One region of the Oceanimonas sp. GK1 genome, then DNA from elsewhere that is predicted to be linked to it. Evidence: predicted binding sites of a transcription regulator. Region 1 holds the regulator's gene; the other holds the start of a gene.

Evidence for each region. The regulator sigma-54, encoded in region 1, starts transcription at its own class of promoters, with help from an activator protein. The targets are predictions, from matches to a motif close to TGGCACNGTTTTNGCTT.
Region 2: GU3_RS16380 (superinfection exclusion B family protein) is a predicted target of sigma-54. The motif match lies at 6,052-6,068, and genes of this name have one in related genera.

What each region holds. Positions count from the first base shown of each region.
Region 1 is NC_016745.1:903,245-911,772, forward strand. It holds gene tldD (metalloprotease TldD) at 1-808, shown strand, start outside; gene yjgA (ribosome biogenesis factor YjgA) at 927-1,448, opposite strand; gene pmbA (metalloprotease PmbA) at 1,552-2,892, shown strand; gene mgtE (magnesium transporter) at 3,099-4,460, opposite strand; gene GU3_RS04270 (HPr family phosphocarrier protein) at 4,479-4,754, opposite strand; gene rapZ (RNase adapter RapZ) at 4,741-5,607, opposite strand; gene ptsN (PTS IIA-like nitrogen regulatory protein PtsN) at 5,617-6,063, opposite strand; gene hpf (ribosome hibernation promoting factor) at 6,066-6,353, opposite strand; gene GU3_RS04290 (RNA polymerase factor sigma-54) at 6,378-7,814, opposite strand; gene lptB (LPS export ABC transporter ATP-binding protein) at 7,856-8,528, opposite strand, start outside.
Region 2 is NC_016745.1:3,486,841-3,495,368, forward strand. It holds gene xdhB (xanthine dehydrogenase molybdopterin binding subunit) at 1-1,571, opposite strand, end outside; gene xdhA (xanthine dehydrogenase small subunit) at 1,564-3,009, opposite strand; gene GU3_RS16365 (MFS transporter) at 3,233-4,627, shown strand; gene GU3_RS16370 (TetR/AcrR family transcriptional regulator) at 4,633-5,253, opposite strand; gene GU3_RS16375 (heme-binding protein) at 5,422-5,853, opposite strand; gene GU3_RS16380 (superinfection exclusion B family protein) at 6,105-6,677, shown strand; gene GU3_RS16385 (bacterioferritin-associated ferredoxin) at 6,774-6,965, opposite strand; gene GU3_RS16390 (SulP family inorganic anion transporter) at 7,046-8,528, opposite strand, start outside.

The DNA.
Region 1 (8,528 bases):
TCTGGAAGAGATCGACGGCCAGCCCCGGGCCTTGGGGTATGTCAAGGAAGCGGTGCGCCAGGCCCTGGTCAACCTGGAGGCGGTGGACGCCCCCGCCGGCACCATGCCGGTGGTACTGGGCGCCGGCTGGCCCGGCGTACTGCTGCACGAGGCGGTGGGCCACGGCCTGGAAGGGGACTTCAACCGCAAGGGGTCTTCCGCCTACTCCGGCCGTATCGGCGAGCAGGTGGCCTCAAGTCTGTGCACCATAGTGGACGACGGCACCCTGGCCAACCGCCGCGGCTCGCTGACCATCGACGACGAGGGCACCGCCAGCGGCTATAACGTGCTGATCGAGAACGGCGTGCTCAAGGGCTATATGCAGGACAAGCTCAATGCCCGGCTGATGGGCATGGCGCCCACCGGCAACGGCCGGCGCGAGTCCTACGCCCACCTGCCCATGCCGCGCATGACCAACACCTATATGCTGCCCGGCCAGACCCCGCCGGAGGAGATCATTCGCAGTGTGAAAAAGGGCATTTACGCCCCCAACTTTGGCGGTGGCCAGGTGGACATCACCTCGGGCCGGTTCGTGTTTTCCGCCTCCGAGGCCTATCTGATTGAGGACGGCAAACTGACCGCCCCCCTCAAGGGGGCGACCCTGATCGGCAATGGCCCCGAGGCCATGAGCCAGGTGTCCATGGTGGGTAACGATCTGAGTCTGGACGCCGGCGTGGGGGTGTGCGGTAAGGATGGCCAGAGCGTGCCGGTGGGGGTGGGCCAGCCGACCCTCAAGCTGGATCGCATGACGGTCGGCGGCACTCAGTAAGCTTTCGCTGAAAGCAACAACGCCGGCATATTGCCGGCGTTGTGGTCTGGAGCGCGGGTCTGTCCCTGAATAGGGGCCGCTTGCCCGCCAGTGGCCGCGCAGCGGCACACTGCTGCCGTCAGGACGTCAGGTTTTCCTTCAGGTACTGGAACAGCTCCCGGTAGGCCTTGGGGGGCAGGCCGGCGGCCAGCTCCTTGCGGCCGGTGCGGGCCAGCTGGCGCAGCTTCTGACGATCCAGCTGATGATGCTCGGCCACCAGAGCGTTCACCGCCTTGTCGCCTTCCTTGATCAGCCGATCCCGCCATTGCTCCAGCTTGTGAAAATGGGCGTTTGCCACGGCACTTTTCTGATCAAAGGCGTTGAGCGCCTCGCGAATGGCGGTGACGTCCCGGCTGCGCATCAGCTTGCCGATAAACTGCATATGGCGGCGCTGGGCCTCACGCTTGTTGGCCAGCTTGTGGGCCAGGGCAATGGCATCCTTGAGCTCATCGTCCAGGGGCACCTTGGCCAGATCGCTTGGCTTGAGCTTGACCAGATCCATGCCCAGTTGCTGCAGGGCGTGGCTTTCCCGCTTCATTTCGCTTTTGCTGACCCACTCGATGTCGTCGTCGTGGTCCGGGTGGTCGTCGTGATGGCGCATGGCATTTCTCTTGCAAATCGTTAGTTGCGATTATTCTACCAGCTTCTCCCAAGGGGCGCAGGGGTCTGTTATGCTAACTGCAAACGGAACCAGCGAATTCATTATGACTCCCGAAGAGATTCACACCGAACAGCGCCAGCTTGAACTGGCGGTAGAGCAGGCGCTGGACAGCGCCAAACGCCTGGGGGCCGAGGCGGCGGAAGTATCCATCAGCAAGCAGACCGGGCTGTCGGTCAACACCCGTAATGCCGAGCTGGAGAACATCGAGTTCAACAAGGATGGCGCCCTGGGGATTGCCGTCTACCGGGACGGCCGCAAGGGCTCGGCCTCTACCTCGGATCTGCGTCCCGATGCGATTGCCCGTACCGTGGCGGCGGCCCTGGACATCTCCCGTTACACCACCGCCGACCCTTGCGCCGGTCTGGCCGATGCCGACCAGCTGGCCTGGCAGGCCCCCGAGCTTGAGCTGTGTTTTCCCCGGGAAATGGATCCGAATGACTTTATGGAGTTGGCGTTGCGCTGCGAGCGTTCGGCGCTGGGCCGGGATCCGCGCATCAAGCAGTCGGACGGCGCCAGTTTTTCCGCCAATGTGGGTATTCGGGTTTACGGCAACAGCCATGGTTTTATCAAGGGCTACGCCGGCTCCCGCTACGGCATGAGCTGTGTGCTGATCGGTGAGCAGGACGGCGACATGCAACGGGAGTACGGCTACACCTCGGCCCGCCGTTTTGACGAACTGTGGGCCCCCGAGCGGGTGGCCGACGAAGCGGTGAGCCGCACTCTTGGGCGCCTTGGCGGACGCAAGATCGGCACTACCCAGGCGCCGGTACTGTTTCATCCGGACGTAGCGGCGGGCCTGTTCGGTCACCTGGTAATGGCCATCAGCGGCGGCAACCTCTACCGCAAGTCGTCCTTTCTGCTCGACGCCTGCGGCGAGCGGCTCTTTCCCGACTGGCTCTCCATTCACGAACAGCCCCACCTCAACAAGGGGCTGGCCAGTGCGCCCTTTGACAATGAAGGGGTGCGCACCGTTGAGCGCAATATCATTGAGCACGGCGTGCTGCAGACCTACCTGCTGACCAGCTACTCGGCGCGCAAGCTGGGGCTGCCGGTCACCGGCCATGCCGGTGGCATTCACAACTGGACGGTATCGAGCAGCGGCCAGAGCTTTGATGAGCTGCTGAAACAAATGGGCACCGGCCTGCTGGTGACCGAGATGATGGGCCAGGGCGTGAATATCGTGACCGGCGACTATTCCCGGGGCGCCGCCGGCTTTTGGGTGGAAAACGGCGAAATTGCCTACCCGGTGGAAGAGATCACCATTGCCGGCAACCTGAAAACCATGTTCGCCGGCATTCAGGCCATCGGCACCGACGTGGAAACCCGCTCCAGCCTGCATACCGGCTCGGTGCTGATCGACAATATGAAGATAGCCGGACAGTAAAACCCAGCTGTAAGCCATAAGCTGTCAGCTGTAAGAAGGGCCGCATATGCGGCCCTTGGCATTTCTGGCAACTGGGGTTGTGGTAGCTGCCGCTTTAGCCGGCAGAGCCTGTGCAACAGGCTTTGGATGTGTCGGCTGGTCTGCGGTATTGCGCCGGCTAAAGCGGCGCCTACAGCTAACTCCTGAACAGCTTCTGGCTTCCCGCTTCAGTGCAGCAGGATCAGCGTGGCCAGCCCCAGGAAAGACAGCAGGCCCACGGTATCGGTGATGGTGGTCAGCGCCATGGAGCCGGCCAGGGCCGGGTCGATATTGAAGCGCTTCATGACCAGCGGAATGCTGGCGCCGGCCAGGCCCGCCACCGACAGGTTGATAAACATGGCGGCGGCGATCACCAGACCGATTTCCCAACTGCCCTTCCACAGGCTGACCACAACGGCGATGGCCAGGGCCCACACCATGCCGTTAATGAGGCCCACCAGGGCTTCCTTGGTCAGCAGCCAGCGGGCGTTGCTGTCACCGATATGGCCCACCGCCATGCCCCGGATCACCAGCGCCAGGGTCTGATTGCCAGCGATGCCGCCCATGGACGGCACTATGGTCATCAGAATGGCCAGGGTGGCCAGCTGCGACAGGGTTTCTTCGAACATGTTGGACACGCTGGCCGCCACCAGGGCGGTACCCAGGTTGACGGTGAGCCAGATGGAGCGGCGGCGGGCACTGATCAGCACCGGCGCGAAGGTGTCTTCGTCGTCGTCCATCTTGGCCATGCCCATCATGGAGTGCTCGCCTTCCTCGCGAATAATATCGACCACGTCATCGATGGTAATGCGGCCCAACAACTGGTTGCTGTCGTCCACTACCGGGGCCGACAGCCAGTCGTGGCGCTCAAACAGGTTGGCCACCTCGGTGTCGGTCATGGTCAGGGGAATGGCTTCTACCGTGGTGTCCATGGCTTCCGCCACCGTGGTGGTGGGGGACTGCACCACCAGGCTGGCCAGGGAGATATCCCCCAGCAAGCGGTTGTGCTGATCCACCACATAAAGGGTGTCGGTGCCTTCCGGCAGTTCGCTGTGGCGGCGCAGGTAACGCAGCACCACATCGATGGTAACGTCCGGGCGCAGGGTAATGAACTCGGTGTTCATCAGCGAGCCGGCGGTGTCTTCCGGGTAGGACAGGGCCAGCTCGGCCCGGTGCCGGTCCTGCTCGTCCATTTCGGTGAGCACCTGATTGAACAGCTGCTCCGGCAGATCCCTGAGCACATAGGCCAGATCGTCCGACTCCATGTCTTCCAGGGCGCTGGCCAGTTTTTCCGGCTCCATCAGCCGAATGATGCCGTCCCGTACCTCTTCCGACAGCTCTTCCAGGATCTCGCCGTAGTCGTCGGGATCGATCAGCTGCCACAGCACCTTGCGGCTGGGTGAAGGAGACGATTCCAGCAGCCAGGCCACGTCCCCCGGGCGCATTTGTTGCAGCATGCGGCGTACGTGCACGAACATGCCGCTGTTCAGGGCCTGGGTAATGGTTTCCAGATGATCCGGGGTGCTGCTTTGCTCTGCGGGCTCTGTCATTCGGTGTCCGGCTGAGGGTTATTCCGACTCGTTGAAACGATCTGCCACCAGCCGGGCCACGGCGTCCATGGCCGCCTGGGCATCCGGCCCTTCCGCCACCACGCGAATGGCGTGCCCCTGGGCGGTTTCCAGCATCAAGAGTCCCATCACGCTGTTGGCGGGGGCCTGTTTGTGCTGGTTGCAGACGGTCACTTCGGCGTCGAATTGCTGGGTCAGCTGCACCAGCTGAATGGCGGCCCGGGCATGCAGCCCCAGTTTATTGACGATCTGCAGGTCGCGTTCAATTTTCGGCATGGCGTTTTTCCAGGGTACGATGGCGCAGTTGCACGCTTTTGCCCAACTGGGTAAAGACCCGGGCCAGTTGTTCGGCGATGAACACCGAGCGGTGCTGGCCGCCGGTACAGCCGATGGCCACGGTGACGTAACTGCGATTGTTGCGCTCCAGGTGGGGCATCCAGGTGATCAGCAGGTTTTCCAGCTGCCACAGGTATTTCATCACCTCCGGCTGGCTGCCCAGGTAGTCGGCCACCGGTTGATCCTGGCCGGTATAGGGGCGAAGTTCGGCAATCCAGTGGGGATTGGGCAGAAAGCGGGCGTCAAACACGAAGTCGGCGTCCTTGGACACACCGTATTTGTAGCCAAAGGACTCGAACACCCAGTTCAGCTCCTTTTCCTTTTTGCCGAGAATGCGTTCACGAATGATCTCGCTGAGATCGTGAATGCTCAAGGCGGAAGTGTCGATGCGCAGATCCGCATCCGACGACAGCGGCGCCAGCAGGTGGGTTTCTTCGCGAATGGCCTCGTCCAGGGTCAGGCTGTGGCGGGACAGGGGATGCAGCCTACGGGTGTCGCCAAAACGACGGATCAGCACCGAGTTGTCGGCGTCGATAAAGAAGCTGGACAGCTGCACGTCGTCCATGGCCCGCACTTCGGCGAGAAAGGCCTCAAGCTGCTCGGGACTGTCGGGCAGGTTGCGTACGTCTATGCTCACGGCCACGGCCCCGGGCTTGTCCTGGCGCAGACGCACCAGCTCCGGCAGCAGTGCCACCGGCAGGTTGTCGACGCAGTAGTGGCCGAGATCCTCAAGCACCCGCAACGCCACTGTCTTGCCCGACCCGGAACGGCCACTGACAATCACCAGCTGCATCTTGGCTCCTCAGGCTGAAATCATGATTTGATAAAGTTCTTCGTCACTGCCGGCCTGACGCAGTTGCCGGCAGACCTGCTTGTTGCTCAGCTTCTCGGCGATCAGCGACAGGGTTTTAAGGTGCTGTTTGCATTCCTGCTCCGGCACCAGCAGGGCAAACACCAGACCGACCGGCTGATTGTCGATGGCATCGAACTCCACTGGCTCGGCAAAGGTAAGCAGTACGGCCGTCGCCTTGTTGTCATTACCGATCCGGCCATGGGGAATGGCGATGCCGTTGCCAATGCCGGTACTGCCCATTTTCTCCCGGGCCAGCAGACAGTCAAAAAGCGACTGGCTGCCGATATTGAGGTGGTCGGCAGCCAGCTCGCTGATGATTTCCAGAGCACGTTTTTTGCTCGTGCAGGGAACTGCACTGCGGGTGCAGTCCCTGCTTAGTATGTCGGCGACTTCCATGGTTACTTTTGCTTGAGCTTCTCTTTGTGTTTGATGATCTGGCGATCCAGCTTGTCGATGAGGCCATCGATGGCGGCATACATGTTTTCGTGCTGGGCGTTGGCGAACAGCTCACCGCCACTGACATGCAGCTTGGCCTCGGCAATCTGCTGCATTTTTTCCACATTGAGGATGACGTGCGCATTGGTGATGTGATCGAAGTGGCGTTCCAGCCGGGAAAACTTGCTGTTTACATAATCACGCAGTGCATCGGTGATTTCGACATGGTGTCCAGTCAGATTAATTTGCATAACGTCTTCCTTCTGTCGTTGCCTTTAAACCAGGCGTTTGCGCTGATTGGAAGGGGGAATGGCCAGTGACTCCCTGTACTTGGCGATGGTCCGCCTGGCCACCTTGATCCCCTGGTCGGCCAGCAGCTGGGCAATTTTGCTGTCGCTCAGCGGCTTGGCCGGGTTTTCGGCCCCGACCAGTTTTCTGATCAGGGCGCGAATTGCCGTGGAAGAACACTCACCGCCATCGTCGGTGCCCACATGGCTGGAGAAGAAGTACTTGAGTTCAAACACGCCTCTGGGGGTGTGCATGAACTTCTGGGTGGTCACCCGGGAAATGGTGGACTCATGCATTTCCACCGCCTCCGCCACATGGTTCAGCACCATGGGCTTCATGGCCTCTTCTCCATACTCAAAGAATGCCTGTTGTTGTTCAACAATACAATTGGCAACCTTGAGCAGCGTCTCATTTCGGCTTTCAAGGCTTTTGAGGAACCATTTGGCATCCTGCAAATGGTTGCGAATAAACTGGCCGTCTTCGCTGTTTCTGGGCTTGTTGGCCAGGGCCGCATAGGTCTGGTTGAGCCGTACCTTGGGCATGGCCTCGGGGTTGAGCTCCGCCACCCAGGCGCCGCTGCGTTTGGTGACCACCACGTCGGGAATAACGTATTCGGAGTTGCCCTGAAGAATGCTGCTGCCGGGGCGGGGCTCGAGCTGCTGGATCAGGGCCAGCACTGCGCGCAGCTCCTCTTCCCGGAGTTTGGTCTTGCGCTGCAGGCTGCGATAGTCCCGGTTGCCGAGCAGGTCCATGTGCTGCAGCAGCAGGTTGCGGGCCTCGGCCAGCCAGGGGGTGTCGGGCGGAAACTGGTCCAGCTGAATGCACAGGCATTCCTGCACGCTGCGGGCGGCCACGCCGACGGGATCGAAGTGCTGAATGCGCTTGAGCACGGCTTCCACTTCGTCCGCCTCTATGTCCAGCTCGTCCGCCGACACCGCCTGCAGCAAGTCGTTGATATCGGCGGTAAGGTAACCGGCATCGTCGATGGCGTCGATAATGGCCAGGGCAATGGCCTGATCGGTCTCGCTGAAGGGGGTCAGGTTCATCTGCCAGATCAGGTAGTCCTGCAGGCTTTCGGTGGTTTCACCCTGGTAGACGGTGTCTTCCAGCCCTTCCGGCAGGCCGGCGCCGCCGCTGACGGGAGAGGCGGTGTACACCTCTTCCCAGCTGGTGTCCATGGGCAGATCTTCACCCAGCTGGTTGCGCTCCATGGCGGTATCCGAAGCCATCTGCTCTTCGTTGCGGTTGTCGTCGACCTTGATGCTGTCCGGCTCCTCCTGCTCCAGCAGCGGGTTGCTGTCCAGGGCCATCTGGATTTCCTGCTGCAGTTCCATGCTGGACAGTTGCAGCAGGCGAATGGCCTGCTGCAACTGGGGGGTCATGGTCAGCTGTTGGCCAAGGCGTAACTGAAGAGTGGGCTTCATTCGTTGCAACGTCCTTCCTAATCAACCGCGTCGCGGTGCCGTCAAAGGCTGAATTGTTCGCCGAGATAGACCTTTTTGACCTGTTCGTTGGCCAGTATCTCCGCCGGGGTCCCGGCCGCAATCCGATGGCCATGACTGACAATATAGGCCTTTTCGCATACGTCCAGGGTTTCGCGCACGTTGTGATCGGTGATCAGCACGCCCAGACCCCGTTCCTTCAGGTGCAGAATGATCTTCTTGATGTCTATGACAGAAATGGGATCCACGCCGGCAAAGGGTTCATCGAGCAGTATAAAGCGCGGATCTGCCGCCAGTGCCCGGGCGATCTCCACCCGTCGCCGTTCGCCGCCGGACAGGCTCATGCCTAAGCTGTCGCGAATATGGGTGATGTTGAACTCTTCCAGCAGCTGCTCCATTTTTTCGTTACGGCCGTCGGCATTCAGATCCTTGCGGGTCTGCAAGACCGCCATCAGGTTGTCGGCCACGCTCAGGCGGCGAAAAATGGAGGCTTCCTGAGGCAGGTAGCCGATGCCGGCCCGGGCGCGCACATGCATCGGCTCGTGGCTGATGTCCTGATCGTCGATGGTAATGCTGCCCGCGTCCCGCTGCACCAGGCCCACTATCATGTAAAAAGAGGTGGTCTTGCCGGCACCGTTCGGGCCCAGCAGACCCACGATCTGGCCGGTGTTGACGGTCAGGCTGACGTCGGCCACT
Region 2 (8,528 bases), 930 kb from region 1:
TCGGTGTTGGTGGCGGTGATCTGAATACGATCGATGTCCACCTGGAATTCTTCCGCCACCACCTGGGCCACCTTGATGTTCAGCCCCTGGCCCATTTCGGTGCCGCCATGGTTGAGGTGAATGCTGCCATCGGTATAGACGTGGATCAGCGCCCCGGCCTGGTTGAGGAAGGTGGCGGTAAAGGAGATACCGAACTTCACCGGGGTGATGGCAATCCCTTTTTTCAGAATCGGACTTTTGGCGTTGAAGGCCCGAATCTCTTCCCGGCGTTTGGCGTATTCCGACGACAGCTCCAGATCGTTAACCAGCTCGTGAATGATGTTGTGCTCCACCGGCTGATGGTAGTGGGTGACGTTGCGCTCGGCCTTGCCATAGAAGTTAATCTTGCGGATCTCGAGGGGATCCTTACCCAGATGCGAGGCGATCTCATCGATCACATGCTCGATGGTCATCATCCCTTGAGGGCCGCCAAAGCCGCGGTAAGCGGTGTTGGAGGCGGTGTGGGTCTTGCAGCGGTGGCCGATGACGGTGGCGTCGCCCAGGTAATAGGCATTGTCCGAGTGGAACATGGCCCGGTCGACGATGGACGAAGACAAGTCCGGCGAATAACCGCAGTTGCCGGCCACGATGATTTCTGCGGCCTGAATACGGCCATTGTCGTCGAAACCGATCTTGTACTGGTTATAGAAGGGATGACGCTTGCCGGTCATCATCATGTCTTCCATTCGCGGCAGCCGCATCTTGGCCGGACGGCCGGTCAGGCGGGCCACCACTGCGGCCATGCAGGCGGGGCCGGCGGCCTGGGTTTCCTTGCCGCCAAAACCGCCGCCCATGCGCCGCATGTCGATGACTACCTTGTTCATCGGCACGCCCAAGACGCTGGCCACCAGCTTCTGTACTTCGGTGGGGTTCTGGCTTGAGGTGAACACCAGCATGCCGCCGTCTTCGGTGGGCACCACAGAGCTGACCTGGGTTTCCAGATAGAAGTGCTCCTGGCCGCCGATATGCAGGCTGCCTTCAATCACATGCTTTGACTTTTTCAGGCCGGCGGCGGAGTCGCCCCGCTGCTGCTTGTGGCTTTCGGTCACAAACAGCTCTTTTTCCAGCGCCTCTTCCACCGACAGCACCGCCGGCAGCTCTTCGTATTCAACGATGGCGGCCATGGCCGCCTTGCGGGCGGTGTCCATGTCGCTGGCGGCCACCGCCAGCACCGGCTGGCCGTAGTATTCCACCTTGCCGTCTGCCAGCAGGGGATCCCCCGCCAGCACCGGGCCGATGTCCAGCTCGCCGGGCACGTCCTCGGCGGTGATGGCAATAGCCACCCCGGGAAAGTCGTAACAGGGGCTCACATCCAGCTTGGTGATGCGGGCATGGGCCTTGTCGGACAATCGGGCATAAACATGCAACTGGTTGGGAAACTCCAGCCGGTCGTCGATGTACTGGGCTTCGCCGGAGACCTGCCGGGCGGCGCTGTCGTGGGGCACGCTCTTGCCCACTCCGGTTTGCAGTTCCTGTTTCATTTTCGCCATCATTTCGTCGATGGTGAGCGTGTTCTGAGGTTTGTTAGACATAAGACGTCACCCTGGTTTCCAGTTTCAGATCCTGTTGCTCGATAAAGCACTTGTACAGCAGGTTGGCCGCGGTTCTGGTGCGGTATTCCTTGCTGGCACGGAAGTCCGACAGCGGTTCAAAGTCGGCTTCAAGGGCCTTCATGCCGGCCTTGACCGTGGCCATGTTCCAGGGCTGCCCCAGCAGCGCCTGCTCGCAGCCGGTGGCCCGTTTCGGTGTGGCCGCCATGCCGCCAAAGCCGATGCGGGCGTCGGTGACAATGCCATTTTCAATGATCAGGTTGAAGGCGCCGCACACCGCGGAAATATCGTCGTCCAGTCGTTTGGACAGCTTGTACACCCTGAAGTGCTGATTAGCCGAGGGCTTGGGCACGATAATGCGCTCGATAAATTCGCCCTGTTCCTGAGCGGTCACCTTGTAGCTGAGGAAGTACTCATCCACCGGCAGCTCGCGTACCCGGTCGCCCTTGCGCAGCACCAGGCGGGCATTGAGGGCAATCAGCACCGGCGGCGCATCGCCGATGGGCGAGGCATTACCGACGTTACCCCCAAGAGTGCCCTGGTTGCGGATCTGCAGGGACGCAAAGCGGTGCAGCAGCTCGCCGAAATCCGGGTAGACCGTGCTCAGGGCCTCATAGCTGTCGCTTAGGCTGCGGGCCGCGCCGATGATGATCGCCTCGTCGGTTTCTTCCAGGGTTTTCATGTCGGCAACGTTGCCCACATAAATCATGGTGGGCAGCTCGCGATGGAACTGGGTGACTTCCAGCGCCAGATCGGTGCCGCCGGCCAGCAGCCGGGCGTCCGGGTGCTGCTCCAACAGAGTGGCCAGCTCGTCGCTGGTGGTGGGTGAGAAACACACCTTGTCGTCACCGCTCAGGGTCACCAGGGTGTCGGTCTCGATGTTCGCCAGCCGCGCCACCAGTTGCTGCTCGTAACGGGAAAACTCGTCGGCCAGTTGCGGCTGCTCGGCAATGGCCTTGGCGGCATCCACAATGGGGCGGTAGCCGGTGCAGCGGCACAGGTTGCCGGCCAGGGCTTCCAGAATGTCGTGCTTGTCAGCCGCCGGCTTGTTCTTGCTCAGGGCAAACATCGACATGATGAAGCCCGGGGTACAGAAACCGCACTGGGAGCCGTGGAAATCCACCATGGCCTGCTGCACCGGATGCAGACCGCCGTCTCTGGACTTGAGATCTTCCACGGTGATCAGCTGCTTGCCATGCAGTGCCGACACAAAGGTCAGGCAGGAGTTGACCGAACGGTAGCGAATGCGGTCGCCGTCGCGCTCGCCCAGCACCACGGTACAGGCGCCGCAGTCTCCCGAGCCGCAGCCTTCCTTGGTGCCGGTCTTGCCGACGCGGGTGCGCAGGTAATTGAGCACCGTCATGTTGGGGGACAGGTCTTGCTCCTGTCGCAGCTCCTGATTTAACAAAAAGGTGATCACGGCTTGCCTCCTTCAGGGGTTACAGCGCCTGGCCGAACAAATGAGTTGTTAATATCTTCACATCTAATTAAATTAAAATCTGACCCTGCGGTCAACAAAAATTTTACACCCGGGTTGCGGCTGCCGCCGAGTTCATAGTTAACTGCCTGCTGCAAAAACGGTTTTCAGGCACTCTGCAAGCCGGCCGGCCTTTTTATTAAAGTGTAGTGGGAGCATTTTTATCATGTCCGAAACCATTCAGGACCGGCAAAGCCGGCAGGCGCACCGAGTGTTTGCCGGGGTGGCGCTGGCCATCATGCTGGGGGCACTGGAGATCACCCTGCTGATGCCCGCCATTTCCCGGCTGGGGCAGATTTTTGACTCGCCCGCCCTGGCGCCGCTGCTGGTGAGCAGCTATCTGTTCGCCATGACCCTGACCATGCCGGTGTACGGCCGGCTGAGCGATCGCTTTGGCCGCACGCCCTGCCTGGCCGCGGCCCTGGGCTTCTTTACCCTGGGTTCCCTGGCAAGCGCCCTGACCGACAGCCTGCCGCTGCTGCTGGCCACCCGGCTGCTGACCGGCCTCGGCGGCGGCGGCCTGATCGCGCTGTCTTTTGCGGTGATTGCCGATGTGATCCCGCCCCGCCAGGTAGGCCGCTACCAGGGGCTGATCTCCACCCTGTTTGCGGTCTCCAGCGTAGCGGGGCCGCTGCTGGGTGCCTTTATGGTGGCTCGCTTCGACTGGCGCTGGCTGTTCCTGTTCAAGCTGCCCCTGGGACTGCTGGCCATGGCGGTCAGTTACTGGGCGTTGAAGGGGCTGGGCCACAAGGGCGCCCACAGCACGCCGGATCACTGGGGTATCGGGTTGCTGTTGCTGGCCGGTACCGGCTGGGGCCTGTCCACCAACACCGCCGAGCTGCTGCCGGCGCTGGCCCCGTTTCAGCCGGCGCTGCTGGCCGGCGCTGCCCTGCTCAGTCTGGTGTTGCTGATCCAGCAATGGCGCCACCCTCATCCGGTGCTGCCGCTGCGCCTGCTCGGTGGCCGGCTGATGGCCATTGCGGTGCTGTTGCTGGCGCTGTCCGAAGGCGTGCGCCTGGGGCTGCTGGTATACCTGCCGCTGGCGCTGGAGCAGCAGCAGGGGCTGAGCCCGGATGACACCAGCCGCGTGTTGTTGTGGTTTATTCTGAGCGTGACCGTCGGTACCTTTGTCAGCGGCAAACGTATTTCCCACGCGGGCTACTGCCGGCCCTTTCCCTGGAGTGGCGGGCTGCTGCTGGGGCTGGGGTGCGTGGTGTTGTGGGGGTTGTTCAGCCAGCGGCTGAACGGCGTCTGGCTGCATGGCGGGCTGATTGCCGGCGGCATCGGCATCGGTTTTTTGATCGTGGCCTGCTCCATTGCGGTGCAGAACGCCCTGCCTTCAAACCAGCTGGGGGCCGGCCTGGCGCTGATGAACTTCTGCCGCTCCCTGGGCGGCACCCTGGGAGTGATCTGGCTGGGCTGGCAGTACCAGCAGCAACTAACCGACTGGGCGACCCCGGTGTACGCCTCGCTGTCGGCCTACGGCCTGATCTGCCTGCTGCTGGGGTTCGCCATGCCGGACCGGGAGCTGGGTAACCAGGCCAAGAATCAGCCCGGCTGAACGACTCAGGTTTCGGCCACCGATTTGACCCGGCAGCCTTCGATCACCAGCCGAGTGATCACCTCGGCGGCCTGGTCATAGTCGCTGTCGTCGAGCTCTTCCTTGCCCAGGGCCATGGTGATCTGCCAGTTGAAGTCGGCATAGGTCTGGGTGGAGGCCCAGATCGCAAACAGCAGGTGCCGGGGCTCAAGGCGGGCAATCAGTCCCTGCCCCATCCAGTGGCTCAGCTTGTCGCTCAAGCTGCGCGTCTGCTCGCTCAGGCGGGCGATGATGTCTTCCGGCAGGTGCGGCGCACCGTGCATGATTTCGCTGGCAAACACCTTGGAAGCATAGGGGTAATCCCGGGAGATCAGCAGCTTGGCACGAATGTAGGCGGTCAGTGCCATCACCGGATCCGAATATTCCTCAAAGGGGGCCGAGGCGGCCAGCAGCGGCTCGGTGACGCTTTCCAGCACCGCCCGGTAGAGGTTTTCCTTGCTGCCGAAGTAGTAGTAGATATTGGGCTTGGGCAACTGCGCCAGGGTGGCAATCTCGGCGGTCTTGGTAGCGGCGTAACCGTGTTCGGCAAACACCCGGCTGGCGGCGCGGATGATCTTTTCTTCGTTTCTGGCTCTTATCCGTGACATGCTTGTTTATTGGGCTCCGGCCACAAAGGGGTGGCTTTGTTTTTGCCAACCATACCGGAATCCGGTAAAAATACATAAAAAAAACGCCCACCATGGGTGAGCGTGAAAAAAAGAGTAACCAAGGTTACCCCTCGACCAAAACAACACCTTGGGTGCCGCCGGCTTCGGTCAGCTGCAGTCGGCCTTCAGGCCCACCTGCTCGATACCGGCCACGGCACAGGCTTCGTCCACATCGGACAAATCGCCGGTGATGCCAACGGCACCAATAATCAGATTGTTCTCATCACGGATCAGCACTCCACCCGGGGCAGGCAGGATTTTGCCTCCCCCCAGGGTGGTGAGCGACTGCATAAAGCCCGGGCGAGCCGCGGCCATTTCCGCCAGACCACGGGAGCTGCGGCCCAGCGCAATGGAGCCCCAGGCCTTGGCAATGGCGATATCGGGGCGCATCAGGCTGGCGGTGTCCTGACGTTGCAGTGACACCAGCACGCCGGCGCTGTCGAGCACCGCCACGGTCAGCGGCGCCGCCGACATCTCCTTGCCCCGTTGTAGCGCGCCCTGAGTGATTGCCAGTGCCTGTTCGAGTGAAACCGTATTCATTTACTCATGACTCCCTGTCTAGCCATACTAAAGTATTACCAACTGGAGACTAATAAAACACAAAACCGAGACAAAGTTAACAGATATTTGTATACGTTTAATATAAAGACAAATTTTCTGTCACCTTTCGTCCTACCCTGAGTGCATTTTTAACATGCCGTCCTCAGCGGCCGGCTCCTCCCGGCCCCGCCATGCCAATGGCATGAATATTGCTGAACCCGGACGACTGCTACCCATCGGAGAAACGAACAATGCCGGAGCTGCGACAGGTCTCAACGCTGAACTGGTTTATGTGCTGGTTGATGCTGAGCTGCCTGATGATCACCCTGTTGCCCGAGCGGCTGTTTGCCGGCCAGTTTGGGGCCTGGCTGGGGGAATACCGGCTGCTGTTCGTGCTGGCCATGGTGCTGTCGGCGACCTACTTTCTCTCCATTGCCGCCATCCTGCTGTTTCAGCACGTGTTTTATCGTAAACAGCGGCTGACCCGGCAAAAGCTGCTGAAGGAATTGCTGGAGTACCTGGATGCCAGTGAAAAGGCGGTATTGCGGGAGTTCGTGATCCAGCGCCGCAGCGTCATAAAATTGCCGGTCACCGAGCCCTGCGTCAAAAATTTGCTGGATCAGGGCATTCTCACTTATGCCTATGGCGAGCCCGGCGAACACAGCCTGCAGACCATCAAGCCTCTGATGATCACGCTGGAAGCCCGCCCCCTGCTGACTTTTCGCGTGCTGGGCCTGAACCCGGCCAGCATGACCGAGGAGCAGAAAAACCAGATCCTGAATACCCGCCCCCGCTACGCCTACAAACAGCTGGGCCGCAGCTAAAGCGCCGGTGCGCAAAAGGGCAGAAGATACCCTTTTTTACACGCCCAAAACGACAAAAGCTCCACAAGGGAGCTTTTGTCGCAGAAAACGGTGCGGTCAGGCCACTTCGTAATAGAGGGCGTTTTTGGCGGTTTCCTCGGCCAGAATGGCGAGGGCCACGGGAATGCATTTACCGCACTGGGAGCCGACCCCCAGCTCTCGCTTGAGATCCATAAACTCGGTATTGCCTTCGGCAATGGCCTCTTTCAACTGGCGTTCGGTAATGCCCTTGCACAAACACACATACATGAATAATGTCCTCCGCGTACAGGGCAAATCTAAATGATAGCGGTTATCAGTGCAAGTTAATTTTGTTGAAAAAAACGCCGTCAGTTCACACCGTCGAAAATGGCTGGCGGCGCCTCGACAGGGCCAGACTCACTCAGCGCTTTCCAGGCCTGGAAAAGGGTGAGATAAACCTCACCGCTGAGTCGCGGCAGCAGCTCGCTGCGCTCCAGTCGGTCCATCACCGGCCCCTTGACCTCCGCCAGGTGAAAACGAATGCCGGCCAGTGCCAGCCGTTCGTTAATCATCAGCAGACTGTCCAGCGCCGAGGCATCGATACGGTTCACCGCGCTGCATTGCAGCACCAGATGGCGCAGGCCCGGCCGCAGACTGACCAGGGTGGCGATGATGTCTTCCAGCTGGCCGGCATTGGCAAAATATAGGCTTTCATCCACCCGCAGGCACAACAGCGAGGGCCGCAGCTCCACCTCATGGCGCAGCCGGTTACGAAAATGCTCGGTGCCGGCAATGCGCCCCACTTCGGCCCAGTGCGGCCGGTGGCTGTGGTACAGATGCAGCAGCAAGGACACCAAAATACCGCTGACCAGCCCCGGCTCCACGCCCCCCAGCAGGGTAACCGCAAAGGTCACACACAGGGCGCTGAAATCGGCCCGGGAATAGCGCCAGGTATGGCCGAACTGGCGCCAGTCAAACAAGCCCAGTACCGACACCACTATGGTCGCCGCTAGCACCGCCTGGGGCAGCCCGCTCAGCCAGGGCGCAAACCAGAGCCCGGCCAGGGTGATGCCGAGGGCGGCGTACATGCCCGCCGCCGGGGTTTTAGCACCGGCGTCAAAGTTGACCACCGAGCGGGCAAAGCCGCCGGTCACCGGCATGCCGCTGGACAGCCCCGCCGACAGGTTGGCCAGCCCCAGGCCGATCAGCTCCTGGTTGGGAGAAAGACGCTGGCGCCGCCGGGCGGCCAGGGTCTGGCCGATGGACACCGATTCCACAAAGCCCACCAGGGCCAGCAGCAGAGACGGCAACATCAGCTCGCGCCAGGGCAAGGCGCTCCATTCAGGCCAGCTAAAGGCCGGCAACCCGGCGGGAATGGCCTGCACCACGGCCACCCCCGCCGCCTCCAGTTGCAGACCATAAGACAGCAGAATGGCCACCACCACCACCGCCGCCGGCATCAGCCGCACCAGGGCCGAGGCGCGGCTTGCACTCACCAAGCGCCGCAATAATGCCCCCAGCCCGCCGCGGGCCCAGAACAGCACGCCCAGACTGATGGCAGACACCGCCAGGGTGGCCACCGGCATCGCCCGCCATTGTGCCAGCAGGGCCCCCGGCAGTTGCCAGAGCGCGCCTTCCAGCGGCACCCCCAGCAGGTGGCGCAGCTGGCTCAGGGTGATCAGCACCGCCGAGGCGCTGATAAACCCCGACATCACCGAATGGCTGATAAAGTGCGCCACAAAGCCCAGCCGCAACAGCCCGAACAACAACAACCAGCCGCCGCTCAGCAGCGCCATCGCCAGGGCGCCATCGAGGTAATGCACCCCTTGCAGGGAAAGCTGGCCAAGGGTG